One region of the Pseudoduganella sp. RAF19 genome, then DNA from elsewhere that is predicted to be linked to it. Evidence: riboswitches for the same ligand, from Rfam matches in the RefSeq annotation. Region 1 holds a riboswitch; the other holds the start of a gene.
The links. Region 1 has a riboswitch for thiamine pyrophosphate ahead of thiC (phosphomethylpyrimidine synthase ThiC). Riboswitches for the same ligand answer to the same signal wherever they lie in the genome.
Positions count from the first base shown of each region.

Region 1 (4,034 bases):
TTTTACGCTTCCGGTTCTAACCGCCGCCAATGGCGCGGACGATGTCTACTTTGTCGTGTGCCGCCAGCGTGTGCTCGTGCCAGCGCTGGCGCGGCACCACGCTGCGATTGACGGCCAGCGCCAGCGCCTGGCCCTCCAGCTGCAGCGCTGCCACCAGCGCGTGCAGCGTCTGCTGCGGCGGCACCTGGTGCGGCGCCCCGTTCAGTTCAATCTGGATCATGGCTGCTGCTCGCGATAAATCTGCGCGCCGTTCTTCACGAACTCAATCGACTTTTCGACCATGCCTTTTTCCGCAAACTCGCGCACTTCCTGCGTGATCTTCATCGAGCAGAAATGCGGACCGCACATGGAACAGAAGTGCGCCACCTTGGCCGAGTCTTTCGGCAAGGTCTCGTCGTGGAAAGCGCGCGCCTTGTCCGGATCGAGGCCGAGATTGAACTGGTCTTCCCAGCGGAATTCAAAGCGCGCCTTGGACAGCGCGTTGTCGCGGATCTGTGCTCCCGGATGGCCTTTCGCCAGGTCCGCAGCGTGGGCCGCGATCTTGTAGGTGATGATGCCTTCCTTGACATCATCCTTGTCCGGCAGGCCGAGATGCTCCTTCGGCGTGACGTAGCACAGCATGGCCGTACCGTACCAGCCGATCTGCGCCGCGCCAATGCCGGAAGTGATATGGTCGTAGCCCGGCGCGATGTCGGTCGTCAAAGGACCCAGCGTGTAGAACGGCGCTTCGTCGCACTGCTCCAGCTGGATGTCCATGTTCTCCTTGATCAGCTGCATCGGCACGTGGCCCGGACCTTCGATCATCACCTGCACATCGTGCTTCCATGCGATCTGGGTCAGTTCACCCAGGGTGCGCAGCTCGCCCAGCTGGGCATCGTCGTTGGCGTCATACACCGAGCCGGGACGCAGACCGTCGCCCAGGCTGAAGGTCACGTCGTAGGCCTTCATGATTTCGCAGATCTCTTCGAAGTGCGTGTACAGGAAGTTTTCCTTGTGGTGGGCCAGACACCATTTCGCCATGATCGAACCGCCGCGCGAGACGATGCCCGTCATGCGCTCAGCCGTCAGCGGCACATAGCGCAACAGCACGCCGGCGTGGATCGTGAAATAGTCGACGCCCTGCTCCGCCTGTTCGATCAAGGTATCGCGGAAGATTTCCCAGGTGAGGTCTTCGGCCTTGCCATTGACTTTTTCCAGCGCCTGGTAGATCGGCACGGTGCCAATCGGCACGGGGCTGTTACGGATGATCCATTCACGCGTTTCGTGAATATGCTTGCCGGTGGAGAGGTCCATCACCGTGTCGGCGCCCCAGCGGATGGCCCAGGTCATCTTCTCGACTTCCTCGCCGATCGACGAGGTCACTGCGGAGTTGCCGATATTGGCGTTCACCTTCACCAGGAAGTTACGGCCAATGATCATCGGCTCCGCTTCCGGGTGGTTGATATTGGCCGGGATCACGGCACGGCCACGCGCCACTTCTTCGCGCACGAATTCCGGCGTGATCTCGTCCGGGATGCTGGCGCCAAATGACTGGCCGCGATGCTGGCGTCCCAGCAGGCGCGCCATCTTTTCGCCGTCCGGTCCCGATGCGCGCAGACCTTCGAGGTATTCCTTGCGGCGCAGGTTTTCGCGGATCGCGATGAATTCCATCTCGGGCGTGATGATGCCCTGGCGCGCGTAGTGCATCTGGCTTACGTTGCGGCCAAGGGCCGCGCGGCGCGGCGTGCGTTGCAGCTCGAAGCGCAGGGCGTCCAGCGCTTGATCGGCCAGGCGCTGCTTGCCGTAGCCGGAAGTTGGTCCATCCAGCTGCAGGGTGTCGCCGCGCTGCGAGATCCACGGCGCACGCGGTGTGGCCAGGCCTTTGCGGATATCGATTTGCACATCCGGGTCCGTGTAAGGTCCGGAGGTGTCGTACACCGTGACCGGTGCGTTATTGCCGGACAGGCTGATCTCGCGCATGGGCACGCGGATATCGGCACGGCTGCCGGTGACATACAGTTTGCGGGAATTGGGCAGCGGTGCGATCGCTGCGCTGTCTACCTCGGCCTCGGCGGCGAGGAATTGCGGATTGGCGTTCAAGTTTTGGCTCCTTTGCGGCAGGAGCCAGCAAAGGAGGTTAGGCTGCACACGCAAACACCGGCAGAGCGGCGCATGCGGACATCCTGAAGCTTCCCTTCGCTGGCATTATCCAGATCAGGTTCGGAGGGTATTTCTCACCCGCGCACCTCTCAGCGCGCAGGACCCCTAGCGTGTGCCGCCTTGCGGCAGCGATGCGATCATAACCCAGTCAGTGCGTTGCCGCCAAGCCCCCCGTTATAATCGCCGCGGGAGGAAATCAATGCGAACAGCAATCTGGGCGGCGCTACTGCTGCCTGTCGTGGCGATGGCGCAGGACACGCGGGCGCCGACGAGCGCCGAACAAAAGAGCTTCGAAACTTTTTACCATGCCCGCTATCCGGAAGCGGCGCAAGTGCCGCCCGTGCTGGTGACGCGCGCGCCGCAGCGCAAGGAGTGGCGGTTCAGCGCGTACGCCGACAGCGCGCCGCAGCGCATCGTGCTGCCGCTGTGCCGCATGCAGCGTACGGAGTTTGTGCGCGAGGACGGCGCGTGGCATGAGCGCGATCGGCAGACCACACTCACCTGGATCAATCACACGCCCCAATGCAGCGCGCCCCCCGGCACGCCGGTCGCCCTGCGCGCCGACATGCCGGATATCGACCAGTTGCGCCTGATCCAGTCGCAAAACGAACTGCTGCAAAGCGCTCGCTTGCTGATGGCGGGCAACACCAACTGCGCGCCAATCCGCTCGCGCAACTTCCACCTCATCGCGCTCGATAAAGCCAAAGACGGCTTGCCGATGATGGTGTTCGAAAGCGATATCGGCAAAACGGCGGGCGTGTCCGTACGCAAATCGCGCGCCGATCTTACTGCCTGGAATGTTTCCTGCGCGGGGACGCGTTAAAAACGCAACAACTGACAATTTGCTAGCGAATCCGTTTGCCCGGCAGCTCAGCCGGGCCTACGCTTGAGTGTGTTTCAACGCGACTATCTTGGGAGAGATAAATCATGACGCACAGCAAGCTTCTACCGCTAGCCATTGCCGCCTCAACCTTCGCCGCCGCCCTGCCCGCCTACGCCGCAGCACCGGATAAAGTCCGCGTCGTGGTGGCCTTCCAGCCCGGCGCCGCGGCCGCCGTCCGCTCCGCTGCCGCTGCCGCACACGGCGCCGTCGCGCATGAGATTTACGGCATGGACGCGATGGCGATTGAAGTGCCGCCGCAAGCGCTGCAAGGTCTGCAGCACAACCCCAACGTGCTGTATATCGAGCAGGATGAGAAGCGCTATCCGATGGCCTTGCGCAAGGCCGGCGGCACGCCCGGCAACAGCGCGCAAACCATCCCATACGGTATCAGCATGGTGCAGGCCGACCAGCTGTCCGATGCGTCGGCTGGCAACCGCAAGCTGTGCATCGTTGATTCCGGCATCGACGCCAATCACGAAGACATCATCGGCAACAACCTCACCGGCGAGTGGGACAAAGGCACCGGCTGGTGGTACACCGATGAAGACCAGCACGGGACGCACGTTGCGGGCACCATTGCCGCCGTCAACAATGCCATCGGTGTGGTGGGCGTCAATCCGAACAAGCAGCTCAAGCTGCACATCGTCAAAGTGTTCGGCGCCGATGGCTGGGCGTATTCGTCCACCTTGGCCACGGCCGTCAACAAGTGCGGCGCAGCGGGTGCGAACATCATCAGCATGTCGCTGGGCGGCGGTAAGCCGACCAAGACGGAAGAAAAGGCCTTCAACGCGCTGGCCGCGAAGAATGTGCTGTCCATTGCGGCGGCAGGCAACGACGGCAACACGGCCATCTCCTACCCGGCCGGCTACGCTTCCGTCGTGTCGGTCGGCGCGCTGGATGCGAACATGAACTGGGCCGACTTCTCGCAGTACAACAGCAAGGTGGAACTGTCGGCGCCCGGTGTGGCCGTGACGTCCACCGTGCCGATGGGGACCGGCGCCGACTCCGCGCT
Region 1 covers NZ_JBFREF010000005.1:40,111-44,144, reverse strand. Annotated here, with positions in the region: gene thiS (sulfur carrier protein ThiS) at 17-220, opposite strand; gene thiC (phosphomethylpyrimidine synthase ThiC) at 217-2,079, opposite strand; TPP riboswitch at 2,154-2,256, opposite strand; gene AB4Z19_RS13425 (hypothetical protein) at 2,339-2,962, shown strand; gene AB4Z19_RS13420 (S8 family serine peptidase) at 3,067-4,034, shown strand, end outside.

Region 2 (4,034 bases), on a different contig from region 1:
AGCTTTGTACGATGGACTGGCGGCGCTGCAGCCGTCTCCGGTGGTGGATTTGAACCGCGCGGTGGCGCTGTCCATGGCTTTCGGGCCGGCGGTGGGGCTGGAGTTGGCGGATACCTTGCTCGATGAGCCGGCGCTGAAGAATTATCACCTGCTGCCCAGCGTACGCGGCGATTTTCTGTTCAAACTGGGACGGCTGACCGAAGCGCGTACGGAATTTGAACGGGCAGCGGAATTGACGCAGAATGCGCGCGAGCGCGGGCTGCTGATGGCGCGCGCCGCCGCGTGCACGCCGCTGGCCCGCCCGCAAAACCGGTAAGCCCAGGTGGCTGGCACTCCGTGCCAGCCACCTGATCGGCGGCGCAGGCTGGGTGCAGGCACTCCGTGCCAACCACCTGATCGGCGGCGCAGGCTGGGTGCAGGCACTCCGTGCCAACCACCTGTTCGGCGGCGCGGGAGGGGTGGCTGGCACGGAGTGCCTGCCACCAGATTCACGCCGTGGGTTCTCAGGCGCTTTCCAGCGACCCGTCGGCGCGCGTGCGCAGGTAGCGCGGGAGCTGGTCGTCCATTTGCATCCAGTGCAGACGGTTCTCGGAGAAGGTGTGATCCTCCGGCGGCAGCTGCTCCGGATCGTCCAGGCTGGAGGTGGTGATGTCGACATCCTCCGGCGTGCGGGCGTCGGAAAAGGTCAGCTGGGTGCCGCAGCGCGAACAGAACTGCCGCGTCACGCCGGGACTGGACTGGTAGGACGCCGGCGCGCCAGCAAAGCGCAAGCCCGAGCGCCGCACGCTGAACCACGCCACGGCCGGCGCACCGGCCGCGCGGCGGCACATTGAGCAATGACACAAGGTGCTGTGGAAGGCCGGGCCTTCCACTTCATAGCGCACCGCCCCGCACAAACAGCCGCCCCTGTACATGATGCCTACTCCAGTAGTTTGGTCATCAGCAGCTCGGCAGAACCGTAGCCGTACAAAGAATCGCTTTCGAGCCCCGGCGTATCGTAGGGCACCGATATTTCGCGGTCCGGCTTGGCCGGATCGTCCGAATACGTCGCCTGCCAGGCGCGTTTCAGCGCGTCGGCTCGGCGGATGAACATGGGCGACATCCAATCCTCGCGCCGGAAATTCACCAGGTTCCCGATCACCGGCCAGCGCCCATTGGACACGGCCACGTCACCGGCGCGGATCACTTTGAGCGCATCTTCAGCCCTCAGCTCCTGCACGTCTGCCAGGGTAGGCAGGGTCCAGTGCTTGGGACCGAACAGGTAGGCCAGCATGACCTTCCCTTGTGGCGACAGGCGGGCCACCAGACCGGTGGCGTATCCGCCGTTTCTCAGCGGGATGGCAAACCAGCTGCCCTCCCGGTACGGCTGCAACTTCATCAACTTCCTTTCAATTGCGCCGCACCGCCCCGCCTACTCTTCGTAGTGGAACTGCGCGGCGATGGGACCCGCCTTGAACAGCGCTTCCTTCATTTCCTTATCCAACTTCGGATCGCGGCGGCGTACCCATTCCAGCAACTGCGCAATATGCTTGCGCGTGCCGTCGCGCTGACTGGCCATCACCAGTTTCAGCTCCGGGTCCGTACAGACTTCGACGCGCTGGTTTTGAAGATCCAGCATCTCTATCTTTTCGCTGAGCGATGTCAGTGCCCGGTGCATGTCCAGCACCTGTGCGTTCAGATAGTCGCGCGGTTCGACAACGTGTTCCTGCGTCATTCCAGTCTCCTTAGGCATGCGGTTACACGCATTGTCTGCCTGCGGCGCGGATTTCTCAAGTGTAGCTGCCCCCCTGAAAAGATGTCGCACGACACGTATAATCTGGCGCATGAACAATTTTGAATACCACAATCCCACCCGAATCCTGTTCGGCGCGGGCCAGATCGCCGGCATGGCGAAACATATTCCCTCCAATGCGCGCGTGCTGATGCTCTACGGCGGCGGCAGCATCAAGGCGAATGGCACTTACGACGAAGTGAAGGCCGCTTTGGCCGGTCATGCCGTCCTCGAATTCGGTGGCATCGAACCGAATCCGCATTATGAAACGCTGATGCAGGCGGTTGCGCTGATCAAGGCCGAGAAAATCGATTACCTGCTGGCCGTTGGCGGCGGTTCGGTCATTGACGGCACCAAATTTGTGGCAGCGGCAGCCGTATTTGACGGCGAACCGTGGGATATCCTGTCCATCGGCGGCAAAGTCGTGCAAGGCGCCATGCCTTTCGGCGCGGTGCTGACGCTGCCCGCCACCGGTTCCGAAATGAACAGCGCCAGCGTGATTACCCGCGCCGCGACCAGGGAAAAGCGCGCTTTCGCGTCCAGATTCGTGTATCCGCAGTTCTCCGTGCTGGACCCGTCCAAGACCTTCACCCTGCCCCTGCGCCAGGTCGGCAACGGCGTGGTGGACGCCTTCGTGCACGTGATGGAGCAGTACATGACCTACCCGGTCAACGCGCCAGTCCAGGACCGCTTCGCAGAAGGCTTGCTGCTGACGCTGATCGAACAAGGTCCGCAGGTGCTGTCGGCGCCGGAAGATCTGGAAATCCGTGCCAATATCATGTGGACCGCCACCCTCGCGTTGAATGGTCTGATCGGTGTCGGCGTGCCGCAGGACTGGGCGACGCACATGATCGCCCACGAGCTGACCGCGCTGTTCGGCCTGGATCACGCGCAAACGCTGGCGATTGTGCTGCCGGGGATTTTGTCGGTGAAGCGCGAGGCCAAGCGGGGCAAGCTGCTGCAGTATGCCGAGCGGGTTTGGGGGCTGCGCGAAGGTTCGGAAGATGCGCGTATCGACGCGGCCATCGAGCGCACCCGCGCCTTCTTCGAGCAGATGGGCGTGCAGACGCGCCTGTCCGGCTACGGCCTGGACGCAGCCAGCGCAATCGACGCGACAGTTCAGGCGCTGGAAGCCGCCGGCATGACCAAACTGGGCGAGCACCGCGACATCACGCCCGCCGTCGCCCGTGCCGCGTTGGCGCTGAGCGTTTAAACCTGACGCAAAAGCAGGTGGCAGGCACATCGTGCCTGCCACCAGGTTCACGCCTCGGGTTTTGAGGTCCTGTGGTAAAATGCGCGATCGCTAGGGGTCCTGGACATTGTCCGGGTGAGAAATACCCTTCGTACCTGATCTGGATAATGCCAGCGAAGGAAAGCGCAAAGTTGTCTTCTCCCCTCCTTTGAATGCTCCCGCGTTGGCTCGTTAGAACCACAAAAGAGCACAACATGAATCAATCCCGCATCACCCTTACCGCCATCGCGCTGGCCGCTGCGCAGCTGGCGAACGCGCAATCGAACGACACCAAGATGACCGAAGTCGTCATCACCGCCAACCGCGCCATTGCCGACCGTTCCTCCGTCGCCGGTTTCTCCGACGCTCCTCTGCTGCAAACGCCCGCTTCCGTCAGCGTGATCACGCGCGAGCAGATGCAGGACCTGAACATCCGCTCCACCACCGACGCTTCCAAGTACGACGCCAGCATCGGCGACTCCTACAATGCGGTTGGTTACGCCGAGCAGTTCTCCATCCGCGGCTTCAAACTGGATAACGCCAGCTCCTACCGCAAGGACGGCCACGCCATCTCCGGCGACACCCAGATCCCGCTGGAGAACAAGGAAAGCATCGAAGTCCTGAAGGGCCTGTCCGGCCTGCAAATGGGCGTCTCCGCCCCGGGCGGCGTAGTGAACTACGTAACCAAGCGCCCAACCGAGAACAATCTGCGTTCCGTGCTGTTCGAAGTCAGCGAGCGCGGTACCGTGTATGGCGCCGTGGACCTGGGCGGCCGCTTTGAAGACCGCCGCTTCGGCTACCGCATCAACGCGGCGGGCGAGCATATCCAGTCCTACATCAAGGGCGCGGACGGCCACCGCTCCTTCATCTCCGGCGCCTTCGACTGGCAGATCTCGCCGCAGGCCTTGCTGCAACTGGACGCCGACTACCAGAACAAATCGCAGCTGACCGCTCCGGGCTTCCAGCTGATCGGCGGCACTGCGCTGCCGAAGGTCGATGCGGACGTGTTCCTGAACGACCAGCCATGGGCCA
Region 2 covers NZ_JBFREF010000001.1:185,907-189,940, reverse strand. Annotated here, with positions in the region: gene AB4Z19_RS00915 (RNA polymerase sigma factor) at 1-316, shown strand, start outside; gene AB4Z19_RS00910 (GFA family protein) at 504-914, opposite strand; gene AB4Z19_RS00905 (immunity 26/phosphotriesterase HocA family protein) at 920-1,378, opposite strand; gene AB4Z19_RS00900 (ferritin family protein) at 1,412-1,714, opposite strand; gene AB4Z19_RS00895 (iron-containing alcohol dehydrogenase) at 1,824-2,984, shown strand; TPP riboswitch at 3,067-3,162, shown strand; gene AB4Z19_RS00890 (TonB-dependent siderophore receptor) at 3,218-4,034, shown strand, end outside.
Region 2: another riboswitch for thiamine pyrophosphate. It lies ahead of AB4Z19_RS00890 (TonB-dependent siderophore receptor); the one in region 1 lies ahead of thiC (phosphomethylpyrimidine synthase ThiC).